Regions from separate parts of the Streptomyces sp. NPDC050619 genome, predicted to be linked through region 2. Evidence: riboswitches for the same ligand, from Rfam matches in the RefSeq annotation. Region 2 holds a riboswitch; each other region holds the start of a gene.
The links. Region 2 has a riboswitch for thiamine pyrophosphate ahead of thiO (glycine oxidase ThiO). Riboswitches for the same ligand answer to the same signal wherever they lie in the genome.
Positions count from the first base shown of each region.

Region 1: linked by a shared signal. The riboswitch ahead of AB0I77_RS36740 (thiamine ABC transporter substrate-binding protein) and the one ahead of thiO (glycine oxidase ThiO) in region 2 are both predicted to bind thiamine pyrophosphate.
Region 3: linked by a shared signal. The riboswitch ahead of thiC (phosphomethylpyrimidine synthase ThiC) and the one ahead of thiO (glycine oxidase ThiO) in region 2 are both predicted to bind thiamine pyrophosphate.

Region 1 is NZ_JBFAIR010000028.1:144,299-154,585, forward strand. Features, by position in the region: gene AB0I77_RS36715 (phosphatidate cytidylyltransferase) at 1-485, shown strand, start outside; gene AB0I77_RS36720 (SRPBCC family protein) at 802-1,251, shown strand; gene AB0I77_RS36725 (RidA family protein) at 1,351-1,758, opposite strand; gene AB0I77_RS36730 (helix-turn-helix domain-containing protein) at 1,868-2,248, shown strand; gene rlmN (23S rRNA (adenine(2503)-C(2))-methyltransferase RlmN) at 2,332-3,438, shown strand; TPP riboswitch at 3,463-3,568, shown strand; gene AB0I77_RS36740 (thiamine ABC transporter substrate-binding protein) at 3,646-4,725, shown strand; gene AB0I77_RS36745 (iron ABC transporter permease) at 4,722-6,365, shown strand; gene AB0I77_RS36750 (ABC transporter ATP-binding protein) at 6,366-7,448, shown strand; gene AB0I77_RS36755 (maleylpyruvate isomerase family mycothiol-dependent enzyme) at 7,458-8,255, shown strand; gene AB0I77_RS36760 (LAETG motif-containing sortase-dependent surface protein) at 8,314-9,003, opposite strand; gene AB0I77_RS36765 (LOG family protein) at 9,160-10,281, opposite strand.
Region 2 is NZ_JBFAIR010000024.1:126,235-136,521, forward strand. Features, by position in the region: gene AB0I77_RS33625 (hypothetical protein) at 1-48, opposite strand, end outside; gene metF (methylenetetrahydrofolate reductase [NAD(P)H]) at 105-1,028, opposite strand; gene thiE (thiamine phosphate synthase) at 1,146-1,802, opposite strand; gene AB0I77_RS33640 (Rv2175c family DNA-binding protein) at 1,916-2,281, opposite strand; gene AB0I77_RS33645 (FAD-dependent oxidoreductase) at 2,395-3,645, opposite strand; TPP riboswitch at 3,780-3,891, shown strand; gene thiO (glycine oxidase ThiO) at 3,889-5,082, shown strand; gene thiS (sulfur carrier protein ThiS) at 5,079-5,279, shown strand; gene AB0I77_RS33660 (thiazole synthase) at 5,283-6,077, shown strand; gene pknB (Stk1 family PASTA domain-containing Ser/Thr kinase) at 6,258-8,186, shown strand; gene AB0I77_RS33670 (deoxyribonuclease IV) at 8,230-9,108, shown strand; gene AB0I77_RS33675 (sulfite oxidase-like oxidoreductase) at 9,126-9,773, opposite strand; gene bfr (bacterioferritin) at 9,948-10,287, shown strand, end outside.
Region 3 is NZ_JBFAIR010000015.1:88,964-99,250, reverse strand. Features, by position in the region: gene AB0I77_RS24645 (IclR family transcriptional regulator C-terminal domain-containing protein) at 263-997, shown strand; gene AB0I77_RS24640 (SsgA family sporulation/cell division regulator) at 1,096-1,533, shown strand; gene AB0I77_RS24635 (YibE/F family protein) at 1,792-3,387, opposite strand; TPP riboswitch at 3,459-3,648, shown strand; gene thiC (phosphomethylpyrimidine synthase ThiC) at 3,641-5,449, shown strand; gene AB0I77_RS24625 (hypothetical protein) at 5,660-6,523, opposite strand; gene AB0I77_RS24620 (metallophosphoesterase) at 6,717-7,799, opposite strand; gene AB0I77_RS24615 (LacI family DNA-binding transcriptional regulator) at 8,044-9,156, opposite strand; gene hisC (histidinol-phosphate transaminase) at 9,608-10,287, shown strand, end outside.

The sequences.
Region 1 (10,287 bases), on a different contig from region 2:
CGGCGGGTGTTTTCGCGGCCTTCTACGTCCCGTTCCTGGCCACGTTCGTCGCCATGATGCTCGCGGCCGACGACGGAGCGCGCCGTGTCCTGACGTTCCTGCTGCTGACCGTCGTCAGCGACACCGGCGCGTACGCCGTCGGCTGGCGCTTCGGCAAGCACAAGCTCGCTCCGCGCATCAGTCCCGGCAAGACCCGTGAGGGCCTGCTCGGAGCGGTCACCTTCGCGATGGTGGCGGGCGCGCTGTGCATGGAGTTCCTGATCGACGACGGCACCTGGTGGCAGGGGCTGCTGCTGGGCTTCGCGGTCGCGGCCACCGCCACGCTGGGCGACCTCGGCGAGTCGATGATCAAGCGGGACCTGGGCATCAAGGACATGGGCACGCTGCTGCCGGGGCACGGCGGCATCATGGATCGCTTGGACTCGTTGTTGCCGACGGCGCCGGTGGTGTGGTTGCTGTTTGTCGTCTTCGTGGGGTCTGGCTGAGTGGGGCACGGCGCCGCGCCGTGGTGGCGGCGAATCGATACAGCATGGGTCGATCGATACAGCATGGGTCGGCTGGATGCGTTGCCGCCGACGGGGCCGGTGGTGTGTGGCTGCTGAGTCGGTGAACGTTGTCGCGTCCGGCTGATTGATCTCGGTCTCGTCGTTTGGAGCCCCTGCCGAGGCGGGGGCTCCTTGCATCAGCGGGCGAAGGCGCGGGCGATGGCCTTGCGGGCGGCCGAGTGGGACGATTCCGGTGTAAGCCCCCAAAGGGGGCCAACCGGGCTCTCGAAGGGGGTCGCCCTGGAAGGAGGGCGCGATGTCCGCCATCCGAGAAGTGATCGACGTCGACCGCAGCCCCGACGAGGTTTACGCGTATGTCACGGACCCCTCTCACCTGACGGAATGGCAGCTGAGCGCGGTGCGCGCGGACCGGCTCGACGAGGGGCCGCTGCACACCGGCTCCCGGGTCCGGGTCACCCGGCGCATCGGCAGCCGCGAGAGGCTGATGACCGTGGAGTTCACCGAGCACACCCCGCCGCACAGCTGGGGGCTGCACGGTGTCGACGGTCCCGTCAGGCCGCGCGTCCACGGCGAGATCGAGCCGCTCGACGAGGGGCGGCGCTCCCGCGTGACGCTGGAGATCGACTTCGAAGGGCACGGCCTCGGCAAGGTCCTCGTCCCCCTCGTCGTCCGCCCGCAGCTCCGCAAGGAGCTGCCGCGCGACGAGCAGCTGCTCAAGGAGCGGCTGGAGCAGCGGACCGCTTAGTACTCCAGCGGTAGAACGCCTCACGAGCGGGGCGACCGGGTCCCGCTCATGGGGGCGCGTCCGGGGGAGGACGCGTCCGGGAGGCGCCGGAAGATCACCTCAGTCGAGGACCGCGGTGGCTTCGATCTCGACCAGGTGGTCGGGGACGTCCAGTGCCGCGACGCCTATCAGTGTGGCCGGCGGAACCGGGGTGACTCCCAGCTTCGCGGCGGCCCGGGCGATGCCCTCCAGGAGCGTGGGCATCTTGTCGGGGGTCCAGCCGACGACGTAGACGGTCAGCTTCGCCACGTCGTCGAAGGAGCCGCCGGCCTCGGCCAGGGCGGTGCCGATGTTGAGGTAGCACTGCTCGACCTGAGCGGCGAGGTCACCTTCGCCTACCGTGACCCCTTGGGCATCCCAGGCGACCTGTCCGGCGATGAAGACGAGCTTCGATCCGGATGCGATCGCCACCTGCCGGTAGACATCGATTTCGGGCAATCCGCTGGGGTTCACCAGGGTGAGGGCCATGCTGTCCGCCTCCTTGTCGTGAGCACTCGCTCTCTTGTGGTTACTCGGAAACCGTAGGAGAGTAAGCGCTGACGTGGAAGAACGCACTTTTCAGTGACTGGGGAACCTGATGGTGACCAAGCAGTACAGCGGCTCACCCGAGGACGCGGATCTGAGTCGCGCGGACTCCTTGGCACGGGAGATCTTCTCCGACGTCGCCAACAAGTGGGCGCTCCTGATCATCGAGACTCTCGGTGAACGCACGCTGCGCTTCAGTGAGTTGCGCAACGAGATCGAGGGCATCAGCCACAAGATGCTCACCCAGAACCTGCGCATGCTGGAGCGCAACGGCTTGGTCGAGCGCACCGTGCACCCCACGGTGCCGCCCCGGGTCGAGTACATCCTCACCGAGCCGGGCCAGGGCCTGCGCGCAACGGTCGATGGAATGTGCGACTGGACCCATACCTACCTCGGTCACATAGAGGCTGCCCGCCGCCGCTTCGAGGCCTGACGCCGACAGCACGCTCCTGCGTGGATGCACGGACAGGCTCGGCCCGCAGGGCACACCGAGCGATCTGCGACACTGGGAGGGTTATGCCTGCACCCGGAGAACTCACTTTCGTCGCCCCCCGCGGAGCCAAGAAGCCGCCGCGGCACCTTGCCGATCTCACCCCCGGTGAGCGCAAGGACACCGTCGCCGCGATCGGCGAGAAGCCGTTTCGCGCCAAGCAGCTGTCGCAGCACTACTTCGCGCGGTACGCGCATGATCCGGAGCAGTGGACCGACATCCCGGCCGGCTCGCGGCAGAAGCTTCAGGAGGCGCTGCTTCCCGAGCTGATGACCGTCGTGCGGCATCTGTCGACCGACGCGGACACCACACGCAAGACGCTGTGGCGGTTGTTCGACGGGACGCTCGTCGAGTCGGTGCTCATGCGCTACCCGGACCGGGTGACCATGTGCATCAGCTCCCAGGCGGGATGCGGGATGAACTGCCCGTTCTGTGCCACCGGCCAGGCGGGCCTGGACAGGAACCTGTCCACCGCCGAGATCGTGCACCAGATCGTGGACGGTATGCGGGCCCTGAGGGACGGCGAGATTCCCGGCGGTCCGGCGCGGCTGAGCAATATCGTCTTCATGGGCATGGGCGAGCCCCTCGCCAACTACAACCGGGTCGTCGGTGCCATCCGGCGGCTCACCGACCCCGAGCCCGACGGACTGGGGCTCTCGCAGCGCGGGATCACCGTCTCGACGGTCGGACTCGTCCCGGCGATCAACCGCTTCACCGACGAGGGCTTCAAGTGCCGGCTCGCCATCTCGCTGCACGCCCCCGACGACGAGCTGCGCGACACCCTCGTCCCCGTGAACACGCGGTGGAAGGTGCGCGAGGTCCTGGACGCGGGCTTCGCGTACACGGAGCGGTCCGGGCGCCGGCTGTCCATCGAGTACGCGCTGATCCGGGACATCAACGACCAGGCATGGCGGGGCGACCGGCTCGGGCGGCTGCTCAGGGGCAAGCCCGTGCACGTCAACCTGATCCCGCTGAACCCGACGCCGGGGTCGAAGTGGACCGCCTCCCGTCCCGAGGACGAGAAGGCGTTCGTCGAGGCCATCGCGGCCCATGGTGTGCCGGTCACGGTCCGGGACACCCGTGGACAGGAGATCGACGGGGCGTGCGGTCAGCTCGCCGCGACCGAGCGGTAGTGTGGCCCGCGTAAGTACATATTCATATTCCGACAGGGGAGCGCCACAGCGCTGAGAGTGCGGGACAGACCGCAGACCCTCTGAACCTTGCCCAGGTCATTCTGGGTAGGAAGTTCGGTCATCACTCAAGCTGTTGTGCCCTGCCCGGGAACCGTCTCAGGTCCCGGGCAGGGCAGCGTCTCTTCCTGGTCAGCCAGGAGGAAATCGGTGAGCACCACCAAGAAGCTCGCGGCCGTGGCCGTCGGCCTGGGCTGCGCTGTCACGCTGTCGGCGTGCGGATCGTCCGACAGCGGGAGCGGCGGCGGCTCCAAGACCGTGACCCTCGTCAGCCACGACTCGTGGGTCGTGTCGAAGAGCGTCCTCGCCGACTTCGAGAAGAAGTCCGGCTACAAGGTCAGGGTCCTCAAGGACGGCGACGCCGGGCAGGCAGTCAACAAGGCCATCCTCACCAAGGACAACCCGCAGGGCGACGTCTTCTTCGGCGTCGACAACACCCTGCTGTCACGGGCGCTCGACAACGGGCTGTTCCAGTCGTACGAGGCGAAGGGCTCCGACCAGGTCGAGCCGGAGTACCGCGTCGACGAGGACAAGCACCGGGTCACGCCCATCGACACCGGCGACATCTGCGTCAACTACGACAAGGCGTACTTCAGCAAGCACAAGCTGACCCCGCCGGCCTCCTTCGACGACCTGGTCAAGCCCGCGTACAAGAACCTCCTCGTCACCGAGAACGCCTCCACCTCCTCGCCCGGGCTCGGCTTCCTGCTCGGCACCGCGGCCAAGTACGGCGGCGACGGATGGTCGGACTACTGGACAAAGCTCAAGGCCAACGGCGTGAAGGTCGTCGACGGCTGGGAGCAGGCCTACAACGAGGAGTTCTCCGGCTCCTCCGCCGGCAAGAAGGCGGGCGCCGACCGGCCGCTCGTCGTCTCCTACGCCTCCTCGCCGCCCGCCGAGGTGATCTACGCCGACCCGAAGCCGACGACCGCGCCGACGGGCGTCGCCGCCGGCACCTGCTTCCGCCAGGTCGAGTACGCGGGCCTGCTGAGCAACGCCGCCAACGCCAAGGGCGGCAAGGAGTTCCTCGACTTCCTGCTCACCAAGGAGTTCCAGGAGGACATGCCGCTCAACATGTTCGTCTACCCGGTGCGGGAGGGCGCCCAGGTGCCGGCCGAGTTCGCGAAGTACGGGCCGCAGGCCAAGGATCCCGAGACCATGGACCCGGCCAGGATCGCCGACCACCGTGACCAGTGGGTCAAGTCGTGGACCTCGCTCGTACTGAAGTGACCCCGCGCTTCAAGGGGAACGCGGCGCGGCTCGGGCTCATCGCCGTGCCCGTCGCGTTCTTCGCGGTGTTCTTCGCCTACCCCGTCGCCGCGATCGTCGCGCGCGGTCTGAAGGTCGACGGGACCTGGCAGCTCGGGCGGATCGCGGACGTACTGACGCAGTCCGACATCCGGCACGTCCTGTGGTTCACCACCTGGCAGGCACTCGCCTCCACCGCGCTCACCCTGCTGGTCGCCCTGCCCGGCGCGTATGTCTTCGCCCGCTTCGCCTTCCCCGGCAAGCAGATCCTGCGGGCCGTCGTCACCGTGCCCTTCGTGCTGCCGACGGTCGTCGTCGGTACGGCGTTCCTGGCGCTCGTCGGCCGCGGCGGGCTTCTGGACGAGCTGTGGGGCGTACGGCTGGACACCACCGTGTGGGCGATCCTGCTCGCGCACGTCTTCTTCAACTACGCGGTGGTGATACGGACGGTCGGCGGGCTCTGGGCGCAGCTCGACCCGCGCCAGGAGGAGGCCGCGCGGATGCTCGGCGCGTCCGCATTGAAAGCCTGGCGGAAGGTCACCCTGCCAGCGCTCGGCCCCGCCGTGGCCGCCGCCGCGCTGATGGTCTTCCTGTTCACCTTCACGTCCTTCGGCGTGGTGCAGATCCTCGGCGGGCCGACCTTCTCGACCCTCGAAGTGGAGATCTACCGGCAGACCTCGGAGATCTTCGATCTGTCCACGGCCGCCGTGCTGACGCTGATCCAGTTCGTCGCGGTGGGCGCGGTCCTCGCCGTGCACGCGTGGACCGTACGGCGCCGGGAGACCGCCCTGAAGCTGGTGGACGCGTCCGCGACCGCGCGCCGGCCGCGCGGGGCCGGGCAGTGGGCGCTGCTGACCGGCGTCCTGGTCACCATCGCCGTACTCCTGCTGCTGCCGCTCGCCGTGCTGGTGCAGCGGTCCCTCGACGCGCCCGACTTCGCCTACTACCGGGCGCTGACCGGTGACGACAGCGGGATCTTCCTCGTCCCGCCGATCGAGGCGATCGGCAATTCACTGCAGTACGCCGCCACCGCCACCGCCATCGCCGTGGCGATCGGCGCTCTCGCCGCGGCCGCGCTGACGCGGCGGGACGCGGGCCGGTTCGTGCGCGGCTTCGACGCGCTGCTGATGCTGCCGCTGGGCGTGTCCGCGGTGACCGTCGGATTCGGCTTCCTGATCGCCCTCGACGAGCCGCCGCTCGACCTCAGGTCCTCCTGGATCCTGGTGCCGCTGGCCCAGGCGCTGGTCGGCGTCCCCTTCGTCGTCCGGACCATGCTGCCGGTGCTGCGGGCGGTGGACGTGCGGCTGCGGGAGGCGGCGGCGGTGCTCGGGGCGTCGCCGTGGCGGGTGTGGCGTGAGGTCGATCTGCCGATGGTGCGGCGGGCGTTGCTGGTGGCGGCGGGGTTCGCCTTCGCGGTGTCGCTCGGTGAGTTCGGGGCGACGGTGTTCATCGCGCGGCCGGACAATCCCACGCTGCCGGTCGCCGTGGCGCGGCTGCTCGGGCGGCCCGGTGCCCTCAACTACGGCCAGGCGATGGCCCTTTCGACGATTCTGATGGTGGTGTGCGCGGTGGCGCTCCTGGTGCTTGAGCGGCTGCGCACCGACCGGACCGGGGAGTTCTAGATGCTGCTGAGCCTTGAGGACGCGACCGTACGGTTCGGCGGGCGGAACGGGCGGAACGGGCGGAACGGGCGGAACGGGCGGGCCGGGCAGTCCGCGCTGGACGGGGTCGGCCTCGATGTCGCCGAGCACGAGATCGTGTGCGTGCTCGGGCCCAGCGGCAGCGGCAAGTCGACGCTGCTGCGGGCGGTGGCCGGACTCCAACCCCTCGATGGTGGACGGGTGTTGCTCGACGGGAGCGACCAGGCCGGCGTGCCCGCGCACAAGCGTGGGATCGGGCTGATGTTCCAGGACCATCAGCTCTTCCCGCAGCGGGACGTGGCCGGGAACGTCGCCTTTGGGCTGCGGATGCACGGCGCGTCGAAGGCACAACAGGACGAGCGGGTTCAGGAGTTGCTGGAGCTGGTCGGGCTTCCGGGCGCCGGGCGCCGGGCGGTCGCGGCGCTCTCCGGAGGTGAGCAGCAGCGGGTGGCGCTCGCCCGTGCCCTGGCTCCCCGTCCCCGGCTGCTGATGCTCGACGAGCCGCTCGGCCAGCTGGACCGCTCGCTGCGGGAGCGGCTCGTCGTCGAACTGCGGGAACTCTTCGGCCGGTTGGGCACCACCGTGCTCGCCGTGACGCACGACCAGGGCGAGGCCTTCGCGCTCGCCGACCGGGTCGTGGTGATGCGGGACGGGCGGATCGCCCAGTCCGGTACACCTCTTGAGGTCTGGCAGCGCCCGGCGGACGAGTTCGTGGCCCGCTTCCTCGGTTTCCAGAACGTGGCCGAGGGCACCGTCGCCGGGGAGGCCGCGGACACACCGTGGGGCAAGGTACCGGTCCCCGCCGGGGCTTCGCAGGGGGAGCGCTGCGTGCTGGTGCGGCCCGCCGGGGTACGGCTCGTGGCCGCGGACGAGGGGCTGCGCTGCGCGGTGACCGCGCGGACCTTCAAGGGCACCCATGTCGCCGTACACCTCCAGCCCCAGGACGGCGCACCGCGACTGGAGGCGGCGTGCGCGCTGCGGGACGCGCCGGAGGTCGGGGGCACGGTCGGGGTGACGTTCGACGGGGCGGAAATCGTCGTGCTCGGGGGATCGGAGGGCGCATAGGGTGCGGGCATGACACTGCTCTCCCATGACCGCTACTGCGAGGAAATCGATCATCAGGTCGGCTTGTTGAGGGCGGTCGTGACCTCCGGGGCGGACCTCTCCGCCACCGTGCCGACCTGCCCGGACTGGTCGCTGGAACAGCTCGTACGGCATACGGGCGGCGCTCTGCGCTGGGTGGAGCTGATCGTGCGGACGCGTGCCGAGGAGGACATCCCCGAGGAGCGGGTGCCGCTCGGCGACGGACCGGCGGCCCGGGGAGATGCCGCCGCGCTGGACGCCTGGCTCGCGGAGACCGGCGAGATGCTCGTAGGCACACTGCGGGAGGCCGGTCCGGACACGAAGGTGTGGGCCTGGGCCGGGATCCCCAGCGCCGGGTTCTGGGCCCGCCGGATGGCGCACGAGATCACGATCCACCGCGCCGACGCCACGCTCGCCGCCGGGCTGCCGTACGAGGTCGCTCCCGAGGTGGCCGCCGACGCGATCGACGAGTGGCTCCAGATCGTGGAGTTCGTGCAGCGGACCATGCCGCACGACGCGGCGACGGAGCTGCGCCGGCCCGGCCGCAGCATCCATCTGCACGCCACCGACACCACGCCCGAGGTGAACGCCGAGTGGGTCGTCGAGCTCACCGACGACGTCCTCCTCTGGCGGCGCGGTCACGAGAAGGCGACCGTCGCGCTCAGGGGGCCGCTCACCGCCGTACTGCTCGCCTTCTACCGCCGGCTGCCGCTGGACAGCCCGGAGTTGGAGGTGCTCGGCGAGCGCGAGCTGCTGGAGTTCTGGCTGGAGCGGGCGACCTTCGGGTGAACGAGCGGTGGCCCGCCCCCTTGTCGGGAACGGGCCACAGCGGTGTGCGGAGCGGGCGTCAGCGACCGCTCGCCCCACGACGGCGCAGGCCGAACCAGACGGCGCCGCCGCCCAGGACGACCAGGGCGGCCGCGATGCCGGCGATGATGCCGGTGTTCGAGTTGGCGCCGGTCTCGGCGAGGTTGGAGTCACCGGCCGCGGGCGACGGAGCGTTGCTCGTGGTGGCCGCGGGCGCGGTGCTCTCGCTGGTGGAGGGCGTCGGGGTCGGGGTGTCGGTGTCCTCGGCCGGCGTCGAGGCGGAGTCCGACGGCGTCGGTGTCGGCGTCGGAGTGGCCGGCGGCTCCTCGGTCGCGCAGGCCGTCGACGGTGTGGTCAGGTTCGGCTTGATGTCCTCGTCGACGAGGTTCGAGGCCTTGACGTGGACGCGGTAGACGGCGTTGGGCTGCCAGTCCTCGGCGAAGGTGATGGTGACACCCTCGCGCGAGCCCTTGACCACCTGCTGGCCGACCTTGCGCGCGTCGGCCCCGTTGTTCTCCAGGAACACGGAGACGGTCGCCGGCGTGCCAGAGGCGTCCACGTCGGTGACGGCGATGACACCCTTCGAGCCGTCACACTTCGCTTCGGCGGAGAACTCGTTGATGTTGCAGGCGAGCGCGTTGCCGGCGAGACCGAGCGTGAGCGCGGCCGAGGCGGAGGCGACACCGAGGATGCGCGCCGAACGTACGGCGGTTCGGCGCGATATGGACAGGACTGTCACGTTTGTCCTTCACGGGATGCGCAAATGCGGGGGGCTGAGTGGATGGTGATGTGGCATCACCATCCACTTGAGGCTCACAGGTCTATAAGCGCAGCATAAGAAGTGTCAACGCATACGAGGCCTACAGGCGTTGCCTTTGCCCTCTCATTAACCACCGAGACGTTTCAAAGCCTCGGGAGCCTCCTCGATCCGGTCGACCAGTGCGATTCGGGCTTCCATCGCGCGCTCCCGCGCGAGCGCCTGGAGCAGCGGCCAGGTGGGCAGCCGCTCCGTCCAGTGCGCACGGTCGACGAGCACCATCGGCGTGGGCTCGCCCCGTGACTCGTAGTAGTTGGGCGTCGCGTTGTCGAAGATCTCCTGTACGGTGCCGGCGGCGCCCGGCAGGAACACCACGCCCGCGGTGCAGCGGGCCAGCAGGCCGTCCTCGCGGGTGGCGTTGGCGAAGTACTTGGCGATGTGCGTGGCGAACGGGTTCGGCGGCTCGTGGCCGTAGAACCAGGTGGGGATGCCGATGGAGGGGCCGCCCTGCGGCCAGCGGGTGCGCACCTCGAAGGCGAGTGTCGCCCACTGGGTGATCGAGGGCGTGAACTTCGGTGCCTTGGCGAGGAGTTCGAGCGACTCGGCCAGCATCTCGTCGTTGAACGGGGCCGCGTACGCGCCGAGGTTCGCCGCCTCCATCGCGCCCGGGCCGCCGCCGGTGGCCACCGTGAGGCCGGCCCGGGCCAGTTCCCGGCCGAGGCGCGCGGCACCGGCGTACGCCTGCGTCCCGCGGGCCATCGCGTGGCCGCCCATCACGCCCACCACCCGGGCGCCGGAGAGGAGTTCGTCGAGGGCGTCCGAGACGGCGTCGTCGTGGATCGAGCGCAGCATCGAGGCGAAGACGTCGCCGTCGGCCTTGGTCTGCTGGAACCAGGTGTACGCGCGGGCGTCGGGCGTCGACTCGTAGCCGTCCGCCAGGGACGCGAAGAGTTCGTCGGGGGAGTAGAGCAGGCCCCGGTACGGGTCGAAGGGCAGGTCGGGGACGGGCGGGAAGACCATGGCGCCGTCCGCGCGGATCTTGGCGGCGGCGTCTTCGCGCATGGGGCAGCCGAGGAAGACGGCCCCCACGGTGTCCGTGCTGAGCAACTCCCGCGTGCGGTCCGTCAGATCGACGGCCTGGACGCGGAATCCGGCGAGTGTGCCGCGGGCCGAGACGGTCGCGTCGAACTCGTCGAGGCTCTCGATCTCACGGTCGTTGTGGTGGGCCGCATGGGCGGGCATCGTCTGCACCCGCCC
Region 2 (10,287 bases):
CCACAGTGCGACGATTCCGAACGCGATGTAGAGGACCGTCCAGCCCATGTACGCCCCTCTCCCAGTGGCCGTTACGCAGTGTGTCGTATGGCGGTGCGGCCGGTCTAGGCCTGCGGGGGGTGGTGCAGGCCCAGGTTCTCGTAGATTTCCAGCGTCGCCGTGGAGTTGTTGAGCGTGATGAAGTGCAGTCCGGGCACTCCCTCGGCCAGCAGCCGCGCGCAGAACTCCGTGGCGAATTCGATGCCAATGGAGCGTACAGCCGCCGGATCGTCTTTGACTGTGAGGATCCGCTCTTTCAAGGCGGGCGGGAAGGCCGCGTTGGTGAGGGACGGCACCCGCGCCAGGGTCTTCGCGCTGGCGATCGGCATGACCTCGGGGATGATCGGGGTGTCGCAGCCGGCGTCCGCGACCCGGTCACGCAGCCGCAGATAGTCCTCCGGGTCGAAGAACATCTGCGTGATCGCGTAGTCCGCGCCCGCGCGGCACTTGTCCACGAAGTGGCGGACGTCGGTGTCCCAGTCGGCGGAACGCGGGTGCATCGCGGGGAAGGCCGCGACACCCACGCAGAAGTCACCTGACGTCTTGATGAGTTCGACCAGCTCGGACGCGTAGGCGAGGCCTCGCGGGTGCGGCACCCAGTCGCCCATCGGGTCGCCGGGCGGGTCGCCGCGCAGCGCCAGCATGTTGCGGATCCCGGCGTCGGCGTACTGGCCGATGATGTTGCGCAGGTCGGCGACCGAGTGGTCGACGGCCGTCAGGTGGGCGATGGGCGTGAGCGTGGTGTCGGAGGCGATCGCCTCGGTCGCCTTGACCGTGCCCGCGCGGGTGGAACCGCCCGCGCCGTAGGTCACGGAGACGAAGTCGGGTGCCACGGCCTCGACCCGGCGCAGCGCGTTCCAGAGGTTCCGCTCGCCCTTCGGGGTCTTCGGGGCGTAGAACTCGAAGGAATACGTCGTTTTGCCGGTCGCGAGCATGTCACGCACGGTGCGGGCATGGTCAGACCTGGTGGATGCGGTGCCGAGGGCCATACCCGCAGGTTAGTCAGGGGTGGGCGGTCCCCCAACCAGATCACGGAAGTTTGCCCGATTTGTCTATTTATTGTCCACCGTTCGGACACCTTCGCAGGCCGAAAGCTGTGACGGACGTCACGCCTGCCGCAGCCTTTTGGCGAACTCCGCGGCGGCCGCGCCCGGGTCGTCCGCCTCGGTGATCGCCCGGACGACCACGACCCGGCGGGCGCCCGCCTCCAGCACCTCGTCGAGGTTGCCGAGGTCGATGCCGCCGATGGCGAACCAGGGGCGGTCGGCGCCGAGGCCCGCGGCGTACCGGACCAGATCCAGGCCGGGAGCATGGCGGCCGGGCTTGGTCGGGGTGGGCCAGCAGGGTCCGGTGCAGAAGTAGTCCACGCCCTCCTGGACGGCGGCCGCGGCGGCCTCCGGCTCGGCGTGGGTGGAGCGGCCTATGAGGACGTCGTCCCCGAGGATCGCGCGGGCCGCGGGGACCGGGAGGTCGCCCTGGCCGAGGTGCAGGACGGCGGAGCCGGCGGCATGTGCGACGTCCGCCCGGTCGTTGACCGCGAGGAGCTTGCCGTGCCGGGCGCAGGCATCGGCGAAGACCTCTAGGTGCTCCAGCTCCTGAGCCGCCTCCATGCCCTTGTCGCGCAACTGCACGATGTCGACACCGCCGGCCAGGACGGCGTCCAGGAACTCGGCGAGGTCGCCCTTGCTCCGCCGGGCGTCCGTGCAGAGGTAGACGCGGGCGTCGGCGAGCCGGGCGCGTGTGGTGGCGGCGGTGTCGGGCATGCGTGTGGCTCCCCGTTGCGGTGTGGTGTCGGTGGCGTACGGGCCGCGGTTGGCCGTGCTCGGCCGGGGCCGTGGCCCTGAGGGTCGCGGCCCGTACGCCGGTGCTGTTCAGCTCAGACGGCGAGCGCCTGGGCGCGGCGCTTCACCTCCGTGCCGCGATTCTCGCTCAGAGCCTGTGCGGGGGTGCCGGGCAGGCTCGGGTCGGGGGTGAAGAGCCACTCCAGCATCTCCGCGTCCGTGAAGCCGTCGTCCCGCAGGAGCGTCAGGGTCCCGGACAGGCCCTTGACGACCTTGTCCCCGTCGATGAAGGCGGCGGGGACGTGCAGCGCGCGGTTCTCGCCACGGCGTACGGCGATGAGCTGGCCGTCCTTGACCAACTGCCGCACACGCGTCACCTCGACGCCGAACTGTTCGGCGATGTCGGGGAGGGTGAGCCAGGCGGGGACGAGAGCATCGATTTTTGCGTCAATCTCGGTCACGGGACAAGCCTGCCATCCCGGACTGACAGTCGGAAGTCAGCGCCGTCCGACCTGGGACGACACACCGCCGTCCGAGGCCGCCGCCACGGAAACGGAACAACGGAACAGCGGAACTACGCCGTCGCCGTCTTCAGCGGCCGCGCCGGGTCGACCAGCAGCTCCGGATCCATCGGTGTGCCCGCCTCGATCAGCCGCCGGCCCTGGGCCAGGTCCCGGGGGCGCCCCACCGCGAGCAGGGCGACCAGACGGTTCTCACGCAGCCAGCAGACCGTCCAGGCCGGGCCGGACGGCTCGCCGCGCCACAGGGTCGTGTCGGCGGACGCGTGGTGGCCGGCGTACTGGACGAAGCGGCCGAACTGCTCGGACCAGAAGTACGGGACCGGGTCGTAGACCGCCGGCGCCTCGCCGATGGCCTCGCCGATGATGTTCGCGGCCACCGTCCGGGGGCCCTGGAGGGCGTTGTCCCAGTGGTGCACCAGCAGCCGCTCGCCATACCTTCCCGAAGGGAACGAGGCGCAGTCGCCGACCGCGTAGACGTCCGGCGCGGAGGTGCGCAGGCGGTCGTCGGCGACGACCTCGCCGTGCGCGCCGAGGGCGATGCCGGAGCCGGCCAGCCAGGCCGTGGCGGGCCGGGCGCCGATGCCGACCACGACGGCGTCCGCGGGCAGCCGGGAGCCGTCGTCCAGCAGCACGGCCCCGGGTTCGACGCGCTCCACGCGCGCGTGCGTACGCAGCACGGCACCCGCGTCGGCGTACCAGGCGGCCATCGGCGCGGCCACCTCGGCGGGCAGCGCGCCCGCCAGCGGCCGGTCCGCGGCCTCGACGACGGTCACCGCGCAGCCGGCCTCGCGGGCGGCCGTCGCGAACTCCGCGCCGATCCAGCCCGCGCCGACGACCACGATGTCGTGCTGCCGGGCGAGCACCGGGCGCAGCCGTTCGGCGTCGTCCAGGGTGCGCAGCAGATGGACACCGGGGACGCCTTCCGCGCCCGGCAGCCGGATCGGTTCGGCACCGGTGGCGAGGACCAGGACGTCGTACGGCACGGGCCCCTCGGCGGTGTCCAGCTCGTGCTCGCCGGGGCGCACGCCCAGCACCTCGTACCCGAGCCGCAGTTCGATGCCGAGCGCCTCGAAGTCCACGTCGAAGGCGGAGCCCTCGGCCTTGCCCAGCAGCACCGCCTTCGACAGGGGCGGCCGGTCGTACGGCTGATGGGGCTCCGCGCCGACCAGCGTCACGGTCCCGGTGAAGCCCTGTTCCCGCAGGGCGACCGCGGTCTGCACCCCGGCCATGCCCGCGCCCACGACGACGACACGCCGTGGCGTGGAGTCTCCCGGTTCCTGCCGTTCCTGCGTCTGCTCGCTCACCTGATCACCATAGCCAGCTGATGATCCGTCAGTCTGCGGCCGGGCTCAGTGACCTGTTCCACACCACGTGCCCCGCCGGTATGACGACAGGCTCCCTTACAGAGGTGCGGAACCAAGAGTTAGGGTGGCCGACGTAGAGCACTCGCGGGAGCCCGGACGGACCGGGCTGAGAGGGAGGCTGGCGGCCTCCGACCGTACGAACCTGATCCGGGTCATGCCGGCGAAGGGAGGGGCTGGACGCCCATGTCGCATACGCCCGAGTCATCAGGCAGCCCAGACACGTCAGGCACGTCAGACGTCCTTGTCATCGGGGGCGGAATCATCGGCCTGGTCACGGCTTGGCGGGCCGCGCAGCGCGGGTTCGGCACGGCCGTGGTGGACCCCGAACCGGGCGGCGGGGCCGCCCAGGTGGCGGCCGGGATGCTGGCCGCCGTCACGGAACTGCACTACGGCGAGCAGACCCTGCTCGGCCTGAATCTCGCCTCGGCCCGCCGCTATCCGGACTTCGCGGCCGAGCTCACCGAACTCACCGGTCACGACCTCGGCTACCGCCGGTGCGGCACGCTCGCGGTCGCGCTGGACGCCGACGACCGTGCCCATCTGCGTGAACTGCACGCGTTGCAGCGGCAGTCGGGCCTGGAGTCGGAGTGGCTGTCCGGGCGGGAGTGCCGGCGCCTGGAGCCCATGCTCGCGCCGGGCGTGCGCGGCGGGCTCCGCGTCGACGGGGACCACCAGATCGACCCGAGGCGGCTGGCTCGCGCGCTCGTGGCCGCCTGCGAGCGGGCGGGCGTGGTCTTCCACCGGTCGTGGGCCGAGCGGCTGTCCGTCGTACGGGAGCGAGCGGCCGGCGTCGTCACGCGCGAGGGCGCCGCCCTGGGCGCCGGGCAGGTGGTGCTGGCCGGGGGCAGCCTCAGCGGGCGGCTCGCGGGTGTCCCGGAGGACGTACTGCCGCCCGTACGGCCCGTGAAGGGACAGGTGCTGCGGCTGACCGTGCCGCAGCGGTACGCGCCGTTCCTGAGCCGGACCGTGCGCGCCGTGGTGCGTGGCAGCCACGTCTACCTGGTGCCCCGGGAGAACGGCGAGCTCGTCGTCGGCGCGACCAGTGAGGAGCTGGGCTGGGACACAACGGTGACCGCGGGCGGCGTGTACGAGCTGCTGCGGGACGCCCATGAGCTGGTCCCCGGGATCACGGAACTGCCCCTGACGGAGACCCGGGCCGGTCTGCGCCCCGGTTCCCCCGACAACGCGCCGCTGCTCGGCCCGACCGAGCTGGACGGCCTGCTGCTGGCCACCGGGCACTACCGCAACGGCGTGCTGCTCACGCCGGTCACAGGCGACGCCATGGCGCACGCCCTGACCACCGGTGACCTCCCGGAGGAGGCCCGCCCCTTCACACCCAAGCGCTTCAGTACCGCCCTCACGGAGCAACCCGTATGAACATCTCGGTCAACGGCGAGCGCCAGGAGGTCTCCCCCGGCACCGCCCTCGACACGCTCGTCAACTCCCTCACCGCGGCGCCCTCCGGGGTGGCCGCCGCGCTCAACGAAACCGTCGTCCCGCGCGCGCAGTGGCCGACGACGCCCCTCTCCGAGGGAGACCGCGTCGAAGTCCTCACCGCCGTCCAAGGAGGCTGACCCATGGCCGACGACCCCTTCGTCCTCGGTGGTACGTCCTTCACGTCCCGCCTGATCATGGGCACCGGCGCGGCGCCCAGCCTGGAGGTGCTGGAGCGCGCCCTGGTGGCCTCCGGCACGGAGCTGACCACGGTCGCGATGCGGCGCGTGAATCCTTCCGTGCACGGTTCCGTTCTGTCGGTGCTGGACAAGCTCGGCATCCAGGTGCTGCCGAACACCGCCGGCTGCTTCACCGCGGGTGAGGCCGTCCTCACCGCCCGCCTCGCGCGCGAGGCGCTCGGAACGGACATGATCAAGCTGGAGGTCATCGCCGACGAGCGCACGCTGCTGCCGGACCCCATCGAACTGCTGGAGGCGGCCGAGACGCTGGTCGACGACGGGTTCACGGTGCTGCCCTACACGAACGACGACCCCGTGCTGGCCCGCAAGCTCCAGGACGTCGGCTGTGCGGCGATCATGCCGCTGGGCTCGCCGATCGGGTCCGGGCTCGGTATCCGCAACCCGCACAACTTCCAGCTGATCGTGGAGCACGCGCGCGTGCCGGTGATCCTGGACGCGGGCGCCGGTACAGCCTCGGACGCGGCGCTGGCGATGGAGCTGGGCTGCGCGGGGGTGATGCTCGCCTCGGCGGTGACACGGGCGCAGGAGCCTCAGTTGATGGCCGAGGCCATGAAGCACGCGGTCGAAGCGGGGCGGTTGGCCCGGCTGGCGGGCCGGATACCCCGGCGTCACTTCGCGGAGGCGTCGTCTCCCGCGGAGGGCCTGGCCGCGTTGGATCCGGAGCGGCCTGCCTTCTGACCGGTCGACGGCCGCGGCGTCGAGGTTGCGGCTTCGTGGCCGCAGCTACCTGGTCGTGGCTTCGACGTTACGGCTTCGCCGTTGCGGCTTTCGTGTTTTGCGTCACAGCTCGGCTGCAGTCCCACCCCGATCTCACCGGAACCGGCGGGGCTGTCAGCGGCGGCTCGTACACTCACCTGCGTGGATACGACCCTTCAGGACCCCCTCGTCGGGCAGGTGCTCGACGGCCGCTATCGCGTCGACGCGCGGATCGCGGTCGGCGGGATGGCCACGGTCTACCGGGCGGTGGACACCCGCCTGGACCGCGTGCTCGCGCTCAAGGTGATGCATCCCGCGCTCGCGGTGGACGGGGAGTTCGTCGAGCGGTTCATCCGGGAGGCGAAGTCCGTCGCCCGGCTCGCACACCCGAACGTCGTACAGGTCTTCGATCAGGGCGCCGACGGGTCGTACGTCTACCTCGCCATGGAGTACATCGCCGGATGCACCCTGCGCGACGTACTGCGCGAGCGCGGGGCACTCCAGCCGCGCGCCGCCCTCGACATCCTGGAGCCGGTCCTGGCCGCGCTCGGCGCCGCGCACCGCGCCGGGTTCGTGCACCGGGACATGAAGCCGGAGAACGTGCTGATAGGAGACGACGGCCGGGTCAAGGTCGCCGACTTCGGGCTCGTACGCTCCGTGGACACGGTCACCCACACCACCGGCACCGTGCTCGGCACGGTGGCGTACCTCGCACCCGAGCAGATCGAGAGCGGCACCGCCGATCCCCGCGTCGACGTGTACGCGTGCGGTGTCGTCCTGCACGAGATGCTCACCGGCGAGAAGCCGCACGACGCCGACTCCCCGGCGGTCGTGCTCTACAAGCACCTCCACGAGGACGTTCCGCCGCCCTCGGCCCGGGTGCCGGGGCTGGCGTACGAGCTGGACGAGCTGGTCGCGTCGGCGACCGCCCGCACCCCCGACATCCGCCCGTACGACGCGGTCGCGCTGCTCGCCCAGGTGCGGGACGCGCGCTCCGCGCTCAGCGCGGACCAGCTGGACCTGGTGCCGCCGCAGGCGCTCGCCTCGGCGCACGACAACGGCGACGACCGTACGAGCGTGATCCCGCGCTCGCTCACCGTCCCCCGGCTGCTGCCGGTCAACGACGACGAGCCCGAAAACGGGTTCCACCGCACGAGCCGACTGGAGTCCGAGCCGCCCCCGCCTTCGCGCCGCCGTGCCCGGTCGCCCCGCCTTGTCGTCACGATCGTCGCCGCGGTGCTGCTGGTCCTCGGCGTCGGCGCGGGCGTCTGGTACATCAACTCCGGCCAGTTCACCCAGGTCCCGGCGCTGCTGGAGAAGACCGAGGCACAGGCCCGGGACCGGCTGGAAGCGGCCGGCCTCGAGGTCGGCCAGGTCAAGCACGCCTACAGCGACACGGTGAAGCGCGGCACGGTCATCAGCACGGACCCTGCACCGCGCACCCGGATCCGGGACAACGACCCCGTGGCGCTCACCATCTCCGACGGCCCGGAGACGGTGAAGGTGCCCGATCTGGAGGGCCGACGGCTGGACCAGGCCAAGATCCTGCTGAAGCAGCGGGGCCTGGAGCCGGGCATGGTCACCCGGGCCTTCAGCGACGAGGTCACCAAGGGCGCCGTGATCTCCACGGACCCGACGGCCGGCATCGAGCGGCGCGCCGGCTCGGCGATCGCGCTGACCGTCAGCAAGGGCAGCCCGGTGGACGTCCCGGACGTCACCGGCGAGGACCTGGCCGACGCGCGGGCCGACCTGGAAGAGGCGGGCCTGAAGGTGGAGGTCTCCGCCGAGGAGGTCAACTCCTCCGAGGTCGACAAGGGCCAGGTCGCCCAGCAGACGCCGCCGGACGGCACCCAGGCCGCCGCGGGCGACACGGTGACGCTGACGCTGTCCAAGGGCCCGGAGATGGTCGAGGTCCCGGACGTGGTCGGCGACAGTGTCGACGACGCCAAGGCGACCCTGGAGGCCGCGGGCTTCGAGGTCGACGAGGACCGCGGCCTGCTCGGCCTGTTCGGCGACACCGTCAAGAACCAGTCCGTGAAGGGCGGGAAGACGGCCCCCAAGGGGTCGACGATCACCCTCAAGATCCGCTGACCGGGGTAACGGGGCGGACCGGGCCGCATGACACCCTGAACACGTGAAGAGTCAACAACCCGGCCCCGCCCGCAACCCCGTCGGCGGCCACGTCCCCGTGGCCGGCGGTCTCCACTCCGTGGGCCTGTCGTACGCCCATGACCTGAAGGCCGAGACCGTGCAGGTCTTCGTCGCCAACCCGCGCGGCTGGGCCACGCCCGCCGGAAACCCGCGGCAGGACGAGGAGTTCCGCGCGGTGTGCGCGGCCGAGTCGATCCCGGCGTACGTCCATGCGCCGTACCTGATCAACTTCGGTTCGCACACCGAGGCGACCGTGGAGAAGTCCGTGGAGTCGCTGCGGCACTCGCTGCGGCGCGGGCGGGAGATCGGCGCGCTGGGCGTGGTCGTGCACACGGGCAGCGCGACCGGCGGCCGGGAGCGGTCCGTGGCCCTGAAGCAGGTACGGCAGCGCCTGCTGCCGCTGCTCGACGAGCTCACCCACGAGGACGACCCGTATCTGCTCCTGGAGTCGACGGCCGGGCAGGGCGCCTCGCTGTGCTCGCGGACCTGGGACTTCGGGCCGTACTTCGAGGCGCTGGACGCCCATCCGAAGCTGGGTGTGTGCCTGGACACCTGTCACATCTTCGCGGCCGGGCACGACCTGACCGGGCCGGCCGGCATGCACCAGACGCTGGACCTGCTGGTGGACACGGTCGGCGCGGGCCGGCTGAGGCTCATTCACGCCAACGACTCCAAGGACGTGGTCGGCGCCCACAAGGACCGGCACGAGAACATCGGTGCCGGTCACATCGGCGAGGACCCGTTCCGGGCGCTGATGACCCACCCCGCCACGGCCGGCGTACCGCTGATCATCGAGACGCCCGGCGGCAAGGAGGGACACGCGGCGGACGTGGAGCGGCTGAAGAAACTCCGGGACGGCTGAGCCGCAGCCCGATGCCCTCAGAGGTCGGGGCCGTCCCCGGGCGCCTCCTGGTAGGAGTAGCGCTCTTCCCGCCAGGGGTCGCCGACATTGTGATAGCCGCGCTCCTCCCAGAAGCCGCGGCGGTCGGCGGTCATGTACTCCACGCCGCGGACCCACTTGGGGCCCTTCCAGGCGTACAGATGGGGGACGACGAGGCGGAGCGGGAAGCCGTGCTCCGCCGTCAGCAGTTCGCCGTCCTTGTGCGTGGCGAAGATCGTGCGCTCGGACGCGAAGTCCGACAGGCGGAGATTGGAGCTGAATCCGTATTCGGCCCACACCATCACATGAGTGACCGCGGGCGCGGGCGGGGCGATCTCCAGGATCGTACGGGCGGGAATGCCGCCCCACTCGGCGCCCAGCATGCTGAATTTCGTGACGCAATGAAGATCACTCACTACCGTGGTGTACGGCAGGGCCGTGAACTCCTCGTGGTTCCAGCAGTGTTTCTCGCTGTCCGCGGTGGCGCCGAAGACCCGGAACTCCCAGCGTTCGGGCCGGAACTTGGGGACCGGACCGTAGTGCGTGACCGGCCAGCCGCGCTGCACTCGCTGCCCCGGCGGAAGCTCGGAGTGTACGGCTCCTGAAGAATCGCGTTCTCCCGATTCGCGTTCCACCGGCTGACCCATGTCTCCATCCTGACAGACCTGGGGCAGTGCACATGACCAACCCCCACTCAATTCGGGCAATTAGAACTAAGCCTGCACTTACTAACTAAGTGAAGACTTACTGGACGATCTTCGTCGCCGAGTGCAATCATGCGGCGCAACCTGCCAGTTTCCCCCGTGGAAGGAGCCTCTGCGATGCAGGGCGACCCCGAGGTCATCGAATTCCTCAACGAGCAGCTGACCGCTGAGCTGACCGCGATCAACCAGTACTTCCTGCACGCGAAGATGCAGGAGAACTTCGGCTGGACGAAGCTCGCGAAGTACACGCGGCACGAGTCGATCGACGAGATGAAGCACGCGGAAGTGCTCACCGACCGGATTCTCTTCCTGGAGGGCCTGCCGAACTACCAGCGGCTCTTCCATGTGCGCGTGGGGCAGACGGTCCGGGAGATGTTCGAGGCCGACCGGCAGGTCGAGGTCGAGGCGATCGACCGGCTCCGGCGCGGTATCAAGGTGATGCGCGAGAAGGGCGACG
Region 3 (10,287 bases), on a different contig from region 2:
CCGCGAGCGGCGTACACCCCCCTCCCGTGTCTCCCCGCACGGGTGCCCCCTCGCGCTTCGGGAGTGACCCTTGGCCACGGTTGACACCGCCTCCGCAGAATCCCACCCACCCTCCGCTGCCGCCCCGGCCGCCGTCCCCATTTCGGGAGCCTCCATCCGGCCCCCCGAGCAGCCCGCACCGTCGGCGCGGCCCCACTCGAGGACTCCTCCCGTACAGCGGCAGGCGACGCAAGCCTCCGGGCAGCCGCAGTCCACGACCCTCATCGGATCGGTGCAGCGCGCGATGCGCCTGCTGGAATCCGTCGCCGACCATGAGCACGGAGCGCCCGCCAAACAGCTGGCCCGCGAGACGGGCCTGGCGCTCCCCACCGCCTACCACCTGCTGCGCACCCTCGTGCACGAGGGCTATCTGCGCCGCGACAAAGGACTGTTCTTTCTCGGTGAGGCGGCCGTGCGGCTGAGCAGCAGCGGAGCTCAGGAGAAACGTCGCAGCACCGTCGTCGACACGCTCGCACACTGGCGCGACGCCATCGGCGTGCCGGTGTACTACGCGATGTACCGCGACGGCGAGATCGAGGTCATGTGCGTCTCCGACACCCCGGGCAACCCGGCGGTCGAGGAGTGGGCCGACTTCCGCGAGACGGCGCACGCGCACGCCATCGGGCAGTGCCTGCTGGCCCAGTTGGACGAGAACGCCCGGCGTGACCATCTCGACCGCCACCCCGTGCGGTCCATCACCCCCTACACGGTGCGCGACAGCCACACCCTGCTACGGCGCCTCGAACGGATGCGGAGGGCGGACCCGGTTACGGAGCGTCAGGAGTACGCGCTGGGGACGGTGTGTGCGGCGATCCCGATCACGGTGGGCACCACGGCCGCGACCATGGCCATTTCTCTGCCTGCTCATCAGGCCGACCGGCTGCCTGCGGCGACGCGGGAGCTGCAGAGTGTCATGGGGCGGCTCCTGGGGTCGCTCGCGATCTCTATCAGTATCTGAAAACTCACTCCTTGTGATCCGGCGTACACGTTCAGCAAGATGCCACAGTGTCAGAGGGAACCTTCCCAGCCAGTCGACATCACACGACGGGGTAGGCGATGCGCGAGTCCGTACAGGCAGAGGTCATGATGAGCTTTCTCGTGTCCGAAGAGCTCTCCTTCCGCATCCCGGTGGAACTGCGCTACGAGAGTTGCGATCCCTATGCCGTTCGGTTGACCTTCCACTTGCCGGGTGACGCCCCTGTGACCTGGGCTTTCGGCCGCGAACTGCTGATCGACGGAGTGGGACAGCCGTGCGGTGAGGGCGATGTGCGGGTCGCCCCCGCCGATCCCGACTCGCTGGGAGATGTGCTGATCCGGCTTCAGGTCGGCAGCGACCAGGCGCTGTTCCGTTCGTCCACGGCGCCGCTCGTCGCCTTCCTCGACCGCACCGACAAGCTGGTGCCGCTGGGCCAGGAGGGTGCTCTCGCCGACTTCGACGCCCACCTCGACGAGGCTCTGGACCGCATCCTGGCGGAGGAGCAGAGCGCCGGCTGAAGCGTTACGGCAATGAGGTCGGCGAAACGCTTGGTCACGGTCGTGGAAGTGGGCAGTAACGCTTCTGCCCGGGTTGGTGGATCAACCCGGTCGGGCGGGCCCACTGGTCGGGTGGGCCGGCGTGCCAGCCGATCGGCCGGGCGAACCGGCGCGCCGGCCGGCGGGCCGCAGACCGGGCCTCCCCGCCTCAGTGCCTGCGGACTGTCAGCCGGGTCTCTCGCCTCAGTGCCTGCGGACTGCCAACCGGGCCTCCCCGCCTCAGTGCCTGCGGCGCCGCCCCTTCCCGCCGCGCGCCGGAGCCGGTCGGGCACCGGTCCCCGCTGCTTCCGTTCCCGTCGCCCCCGCGGGTGTCACCGTCTCCGTCCCAGGCCGGTCGGACGCGACCACCAGGGCCGCGAGGGCCGTGGTGACCGGCACCGAGGCGACCAGGCCGATCGAGCCCACCAGCGTGCGCACGATCTCCTCCGCGACCAACTCGCTGTTGGCGACCGTCCCCACGCTGCTCTGGGCGATCGAGAAGAGCAACAGCAGCGGCAGCGCGGCGCCCGCGTAGGCGAGGACGAGCGTGTTGACGACGGACGCGATGTGGTCGCGGCCGATCCGGATACCCGCGCGGTACAGCCCGCGCCAGCCCATCGTCGGGTTCGCCTCGTGCAGTTCCCAGACCGCCGACGTCTGTGTGACCGTCACATCGTCCAGGACACCGAGCGAACCGATGATGACGCCGGCGAGCAGCAGACCGCTCATGTCGATCGACGGATACAGGCCGTGGATCAGACCGGTGTTGTCGTCCGTGTTCCCGGTCAGCGCGGCCCAGCCGATGAACTGCGAGCCGAGGACACCGATCAGCACCAGCGAGATGAGTGTGCCGAGCACCGCCACGGAGGTCCGGGCCGAGAGGCCATGACACAGGTACAGGGCGATCAGCATGATGGCGCTCGCCCCGACCACGGCCACGACCAGCGGGTTCGAGCCCTGAAGGATCGCGGGCAGGATGAAGAAGTTGAGGATCATGAAGCTGATGGCCAGTGCGACCAACGCCATGACGCCGCGCAGTCGGCCCACCACCACGACGGCGAGCGCGAAGATGCCGGCGAGCAGCGCCATCGGCAGTCGGCGGTTCACATCGGTGACCGAGTACTGCAGGTCCTTAGGCGCGGAGGGCTCGTAGGCGACCACGACCTTCTCGCCCTCGTGCAACTGCCGTGACTGGTCCGGCTGCACGATCTCGGTGAACGTACGGCCCTTGTCCTTGCCGGTGTCGACCCGGATCGTCGCCCGCTTGCAGGTGCCGTCCGCCTGCTGCTGCGCGGACGAGCCCTCGGCGGTGGAGGTGTCACCGGTCGGGGTCTCTCCCGAGGCGTTCACCGACTTGCAGCTCACGCTCGTGACCTTGGTGACCGTGGCCTGCTGGGTCTGCCGGTCGAAGCCGACACCCGTGCGTTCGTGCCCCGGGGCACCACCGGGCCACAGCACCGCGAGCCCGACCACCACCGCGGCGGCGAACGGGATGAGGATGGCCGCGATGACCTTGCGCAAGTGCCGGGAGACGGGGGCCGCCGGCCCATGACTGTGACTGTGCGAATGGCCGCCACTGGAACCGGGACCGTGTCCGCCACCAGGTCCGTGTCCGTCATCGGGACCGTGACCGTGTCCGTCACCGTGCCCGCCACCGCCCCTGCCACCGCCACCGGCTCCCGCTCCAGGCCCGTGGCCGTGCTCACCACCAGGACCTGTGCCACCTCCATGGCTGCCGCCAAGGCCGTCTCCGCGGCCGTGGCTCATGCCGTTTCCGGAGCCGGGCCCGCGGGGTGGCTCGGGCGGCGGGTACGGGGGCTGAGGTGTCGTGGTCACCGACCGATCATCGCAAGAACGACAGGGGCCCTCTGTTCACCGCGCCCGAATTGCCGCTAGCGTGGAGCCACCTTTGTACACGCGGGAGCTCGGAGCACCGGGCTGAGAGGGCGCTGACCTCCGTCCCAGCCATGTTTCACATGAAACATCGCTTGAAGCGAGTGATGTTTCACACGAAGCGTTGGCAGACGGAAGCCGCTGCGTCGACCGCCGAACCTGTTACCGGGTAATGCCGGCGTAGGGAGTAGGTCTCATGACCAACGAGGACGCACGCACGCCTGTCTCCACCCCGCTTTCCAGCGAAAGCGACGGGGAGACCGGGAAGTCCATCGGCTGGCACAAGGCGTACGTCGAGGGCTCACGCCCCGATCTGCGCGTGCCGGTCCGTCAGGTGCACCTCACCAACGGGCAGTCGGTCACGCTGTACGACACGTCAGGCCCGTATACCGATTCACTCGTCGAAACCGATGTCCGCAGGGGCTTGCCGCCGGTGCGGGAGAACTGGATCGTCGCCCGCGGCGACACCGTGGAGTACGCGGGCCGTCCGGTCCGCCCCGAGGACGACGGGATCAAGCACACCTCGCCGCGCGGGGGACTCAGGAACCTCGACGCGGTGTTCCCGGGACGGCCCCGGCAGCCGCGTCGCAGCCACGACGGGAAGGCCGTCACCCAACTCGCGTACGCACGTCGCGGGGAGATCACGCCCGAGATGGAGTTCGTGGCCGTCCGGGAGAACGTCGACCCGGAGGTCGTACGCGAGGAAATCGCAGCGGGGCGCGCGGTGCTGCCCGCCAACGTCAACCACCCGGAGATCGAGCCGATGATCATCGGCAAGCGGTTCCTGGTGAAGGTCAACGCCAACATCGGCAACTCGGCGGTCACCTCCTCGATCGAGGAGGAGGTGGAGAAGATGACCTGGGCGACCCGTTGGGGCGCCGACACGGTCATGGACCTGTCCACCGGCCGCAACATCCACACCACCCGCGAGTGGGTGCTGCGCAACTCCCCCGTTCCCATCGGTACGGTCCCGCTCTACCAGGCCCTGGAGAAGGTCGACGGCAGGGCCGAGGAGCTGACCTGGGAGATCTACAAGGACACGGTCATCGAGCAGGCCGAACAGGGCGTGGACTACATGACGGTCCACGCGGGCGTGCGCCTGCCGTACGTACCGCTGACGGCCAACCGCAAGACCGGCATCGTCTCCCGCGGCGGCTCGATCATGGCCGCCTGGTGCCTCGCGCACCACAAGGAGAGCTTCCTGTACGAGAACTTCGAGGAGCTCTGCGAGGTCCTCGCCGCCTACGACGTCACGTACTCGCTCGGCGACGGCCTCAGGCCCGGATCGATCGCGGACGCCAATGACGAGGCGCAGTTCGCGGAGTTGCGCACGCTCGGGGAACTCAACCGGATCGCGAAGCGTTTCCACGTACAGACGATGATCGAAGGCCCGGGCCACGTCCCGATGCACAAGATCAAGGAGAACATCGACCTTCAGCAGGAGATCTGTGATGAAGCTCCGTTCTATACGCTCGGGCCGCTGACGACGGACGTCGCTCCGGCGTACGACCACATCACCTCCGGCATCGGTGCCGCGATGATCGCCTGGTGGGGCACGGCCATGCTCTGCTATGTCACGCCCAAGGAGCACCTGGGCCTGCCCAACCGTGACGACGTCAAGACCGGCGTTATCACCTACAAGATCGCCGCCCACGCGGCCGACCTCGCCAAGGGGCACCCAGGTGCACAGGAGTGGGACGACGCACTGTCCGACGCCCGCTTCGAGTTCCGGTGGGAGGACCAGTTCAACCTTGCCCTCGACCCGGACACGGCACGGGAGTTCCACGACGAGACGCTGCCGGCCGAACCCGCCAAGACGGCTCACTTCTGCTCGATGTGCGGGCCGAAGTTCTGCTCGATGAAGATTAGCCAAAGCATCACAAAGCAGTTCGGCGGTACAGCGGCTGCCGGGGCGACGGCTGAGGAGGTCGCTGAGGGGATGCTCCAGAAGTCGAAGGAGTTCGCCCAGAGCGGGAACCGGGTGTATCTGCCGATCGCGGACTGACGGCGATGACCTGATCGCCGGCGGACTGATCGCCGACGGACTGGATCGGCATCGGGCTGATCGTTGGGCTGATCGCCGGTGACGGACTCCGATGTCCTGAGCGTCCTGGCAACGGACGCAACGGACGCAACGGACGCAACGGACCCAACGGACGGCCCAAGGCCGGGTCTTCGGCTTGCGCTCCCCTGGGTGGGGGCGCAAGCCGAGGGGTTACTCCGGCTTGTGGTCCGGCCCCCCGAACTCCGGGCTGCTGTAGTCCGGGCTCGTGAACCTGGGGCGCGAGCCGCGGCCGCCGTCGTCCGGGCTGCTGAATCCCGGGCGGTCGTAGCCGAGGTGCGGCATACGACTGGTCGACGCCGGCGGTGTCGCACGGTGCAGTGCGGCGCTGCCGGGATCGGCGAGTGCCTCCCGCAGGAACGGCAGGAGGCCGCGCTCCAGCAGTGCCTCGTGCCAGGCTTCCCTGGCCTGGGTCACCTCCGCGCTCATCTCGCCGTACGGGCCGGCTTCGAGCGAGGGCCGGTTGCGCAGGGCGGTGATAAGCAGTCCGACGGCGGCGACGAGGATCGCGGCCGCGGTCACGGCCCCGAACACCCATCCGGTGGTGAGCATGGTCTGGGCGAAGGCCGGCTCGGGGTCGAGCATCTTGAGGATGTAGCCCACGAGCAGGAAGATCGCCGCGGCGGTTCCGGCGAGGACGGGTGCCAGGACCGCGACGACGGCGATGGCGCCCGCGCCGGCGGTCTCGGCGACCTCACCCATGGTGGCGGCGAGCCCCATCGCGCTCGTGCCCGGCTCCGCGGAGCCGGTTTCGCGCGTGGACGACGGGGTGGACGGCGCCGGCCGGCGCAGTTCCTCGCGGACCTTGACGTAGTGCTGGTACTCGGTCGCCGCGGCCGCCGTGATGAGTGCGGTGGCGTTGAGCGCCATGGTGCGCAGCTGTTCGGTGTTGAGCCGCTGTCCGACAGCGGCCAGTTCCGGGCGTTGTGGTGCGGAGCGCAGCGCCTCATCGAGGATCCGCTCGTATTCCTGGCGGTCCTCGCTCAGCAGGTGCTGCGGAACGCTGTTCATGTGCATCCCCCGATGCTCCGTAGGGCTTGTGGCTCGCACGCTGACGAGCCGTCGGGCAGAAACGGAGGGGAGCCTGCTACGGATAAGCCGATGGTAGAGCGATGACGGCACGCGGTGACAGGGGGTTTACCGAAAATGCCCTCTGGCCAGCGTTGTCGCCGGTCGGTCCGCCACGGGGGGACGCCTGCCCCGTGAACGCTCAGATATCCAGTGGAAGTTGCTGGACCAGCAGTTTTCCGGCCATGGTCACTCCGCCGTCCATCGCGATGGCGAGCCCGTCGGCGTAGAGATGTGGTCCTTCCACCACGGGACCGGCCGTGTCCTCGCCGTCTTCGGAGCCGACCTCGCCCAGCAAGTACGGAATGGGGCTGTGACCGTGAACGATCCGAGTGCCGCCGTACGTATCGAGCAGGGAGCGTACGTGGTCGGCGCCGCCCTCATCGCGGAAGGAGAAGCGCTTGGTGAACTTGCGGAACAGATCCCACACCTCGTCCGCGTCGTTGCGCGTGATCGTCTCGCGGACGGTGTCGTTGACCGCCTCGATCGAGTCGCCGTAGTCGAGGTAGGCGGTGGTGTCGGAGTGGACGAGCAGATGGCCGTCGACCTCCTCCATGGCGTCGAGGCGGGCCATCCACTGGAGATGGTGGTCCTGGAGGCGGTCCATGTCGGTCTTCTGGCCGCCGTTGAGCAGCCAGGCCGCCTGGAAGGTGGCGGTGCCCGCACCGGAGTTGACGGGCGTGTCGCCGAACCGCTTGGCGCCGAGCAGCAGCAGCTCGTGGTTGCCCATGAGCGCCTTGCAGTAGCCGCCGGCCGCGGCGGCCTCCGCGGACAGCCGCATCACGAGATCGATGACGCCGATGCCGTCCGGGCCGCGGTCGGTGAAGTCGCCGAGGAACCACAGCCGGGCGGTGCCCGCGCACCACTGGCCCGCGGTGTCGATGAGCCCCTGCTCCTGGAGGGCGGCCGTCAGCTCTTCGAGATAGCCGTGCACATCTCCGACGACGTACAGGGGCCCGGGGCCGGCCGTCGGCTGCGGGGCCGGGACGGGCGCGGGATCGACGGCCGCCTGAGGCGTGTCGCCCCGTTTGATGACGGGCAGGTCCCGCTGGGTGGGCGTGTACCCCTCCGGGTGGTCCACCGGCTCCTCGACGGGCCTGACGGCCTCGCCGGTGGGCATGCCATGGGGGTACGGCCCGGTCTCGTGGACGTACGCGGGTACCCGGAAGTCGCGCAGCGTCGCCGTACGCTCCACCTCGGGTCCCTGACCGGCCCCCTGAGTCATCAGACCCCTCCACCATCGCGCCGCATCTGCACCGCTTCGGACTGCCTGGTCGCAGCGGCCCGCGGTGTCGTGCGCCCATCATAGGAATGTGGATCGCGCCGTGTGATGACCCAGGGGTGGTGAATCGGAGCAAGACTCCAGTTCATCGCGGCTTTCGCCCCGATTGGGCAGGGCTTCGACCGCTGGGTGACCGCCCTTGCCCCGCCCCACGGAACGCGCTTACCCCTCCTCGGCCGCCCTCGCCCTACTTCTCCTCGGGCGACCGCGGCGGACTGACCGTCGTGCGCGGCGGACGTCGCTGGGACGAGGTACGCACGATCAGTTCGGTCGGTATCACCTGCTCGACTGGTTGGTCCGATGCCACCCCCTCGATGGCGTCGATGAGGAGTTGGACCACCGCCGTGCCGATGCGGCGCGGTTTGAGGGAGAGCGTGGTGACGGGCGGTTCGGTGTTGGCGTACACGGTGGACTCGCTGCAGCAGACCAGAAGCAGTTCGTCCGGGACGCGCAGTCCGTAGCGACGGGCGGCGGCGAGCAGGTCGGTGCCGTTGGGGTCGAACAGGCCGTAGACGGCGTCGGGGCGGTCGGGGCGGGCGAGCAGCCGGTCGGCGGCGACGGCGCCCGCGCACGGATCGTGCGCCGGATAGGCCTCGTACACCGGATCCTGGCCCACGCGCTCGCACCAGCGCAGGTATGCGGTGGTCGACAGGTGGGTGTACGTGTCGGTGCTGGTCCCGGTCAGCAGGCCGATGCGGCGGGCGCCGGCGTCGGCCAGGTGGTCGAGGATACCGAGGACGGCGGCCTCGTGGTCGTTGTCGACCCAGGCGGTGACCGGGAGCACCCCGGCCGGGCGGCCGTCGGAGACGACCGGTAAACCCTGGCGGACCAGTTCGCTGACGACTGGGTCCTGGTCGGACGGATCGATGACGACCGTCCCGTCGAGCGCGACGTTCGACCACACGTCGTGGCGGGAGGTCGCCGGGAGGATGACGAGGGCGTAGCCGCGGGCGAGCGCGGCCGAGGTGGCGGCCCTGGCCATCTCGGCGAAGTACGCGAACTCGGTGAAGGTGAAAGGTTCATCCCCGTACGTCGTCACGGTCAGGCCGATGAGTCCCGACTTGCCGGTACGGAGCGTGCGGGCGGCGGCCGACGGACGATAGCCCAGCCGGTCGGCGACCTCGCGGACATGGCGTCGGGTGGCATCCGGGAGCCGACCCTTTCCGTTGAGAGCGTCGGAGACGGTCGTGATGGAGACTCCCGCGGCGGCGGCGACGTCTCTGATGCCCGCCCGGCCCGGCCGATTGCCTCGACGTGAGGTTTCCGCGCGGCTCACCTGGTGCTTCCCTGCTGCTGTCATGGCGAGCCGATAGTAGGGCTCATGCGGTGGGGTAGGGCGGACGCATATGCGCGCATTGACAGGCACGTTTCTGCAAGGTCATAGTGGGTCAATTTCCTTGGAAAACAAGGCAGTTGGACGTTGCAATGACAGGACGTGACTTGTCGGCGTGCACCGGCCTGCCAAGTCACCGATGTTTCGAAGAGGTCTCAACTCACCTGCACGAGGGATGCGCGCCACGGCGCGAGCCACCGGCGCATAGATATATGTGGCCGCGCCCCCCGATTCGTCTGCCTTCGTACGGTGATGCGCTTGATGCCGATGGGACAGCCGATGGGACAGAGGGGCCCGCGCTCTCGGCGGAACCAGGTCGCTCCTCGCCTGTACGCAGCGGCGCCGAATCCTCATAAGGTGAGGAGTATTGGAAGCCGGTGGTGATGATGGGCCGCCGGTGGTCGCGAGGAGGACTGCGGTGAGCGAGACGAGCCCCAAGCTGCGCGCCGAGCTGGAGGGTATCCCCACCTACAAGCCGGGCAAGCCGGCCGCGGCCGGCGGTCCGGTGGCCTACAAGCTGTCCTCCAACGAGAACCCGTATCCGCCGCTGCCCGGTGTGATGGAGACCGTGACGGCCGCGGTCGCCTCGTTCAACCGCTACCCCGACATGGCCTGCACGGTCCTGATGAGCGAGCTGTCCGATCGCTTCGCCGTGCCGCTCTCCCACGTGGCCACCGGCACCGGCTCGGTGGGCGTCGCCCAGCAGTTGATCCAGGCGACCTCCGGACCCGGTGACGAGGTCATCTACGCCTGGCGGTCCTTCGAGGCGTACCCGATCATCACGCAGATCAGCGGGGCGACGTCGGTGCAGGTGCCGCTGACGCCGGGCGATGTGCACGACCTCGACGCCATGGCGGACGCGATCACCGACCGGACCCGGCTGATCTTCGTCTGCAACCCCAACAACCCGACGGGCACCGTCGTCCGGCGAGCGGAACTGGAGCGCTTCCTCGACCGGGTGCCCGGTGATGTGCTCGTCGTGCTGGATGAGGCGTACCGCGAGTTCATTCGCGATGCCGAGGTGCCTGACGGTGTCGAGCTGTACCGGGACCGGCCGAACGTCTGCGTGCTGCGCACGTTCTCCAAGGCGTATGGCCT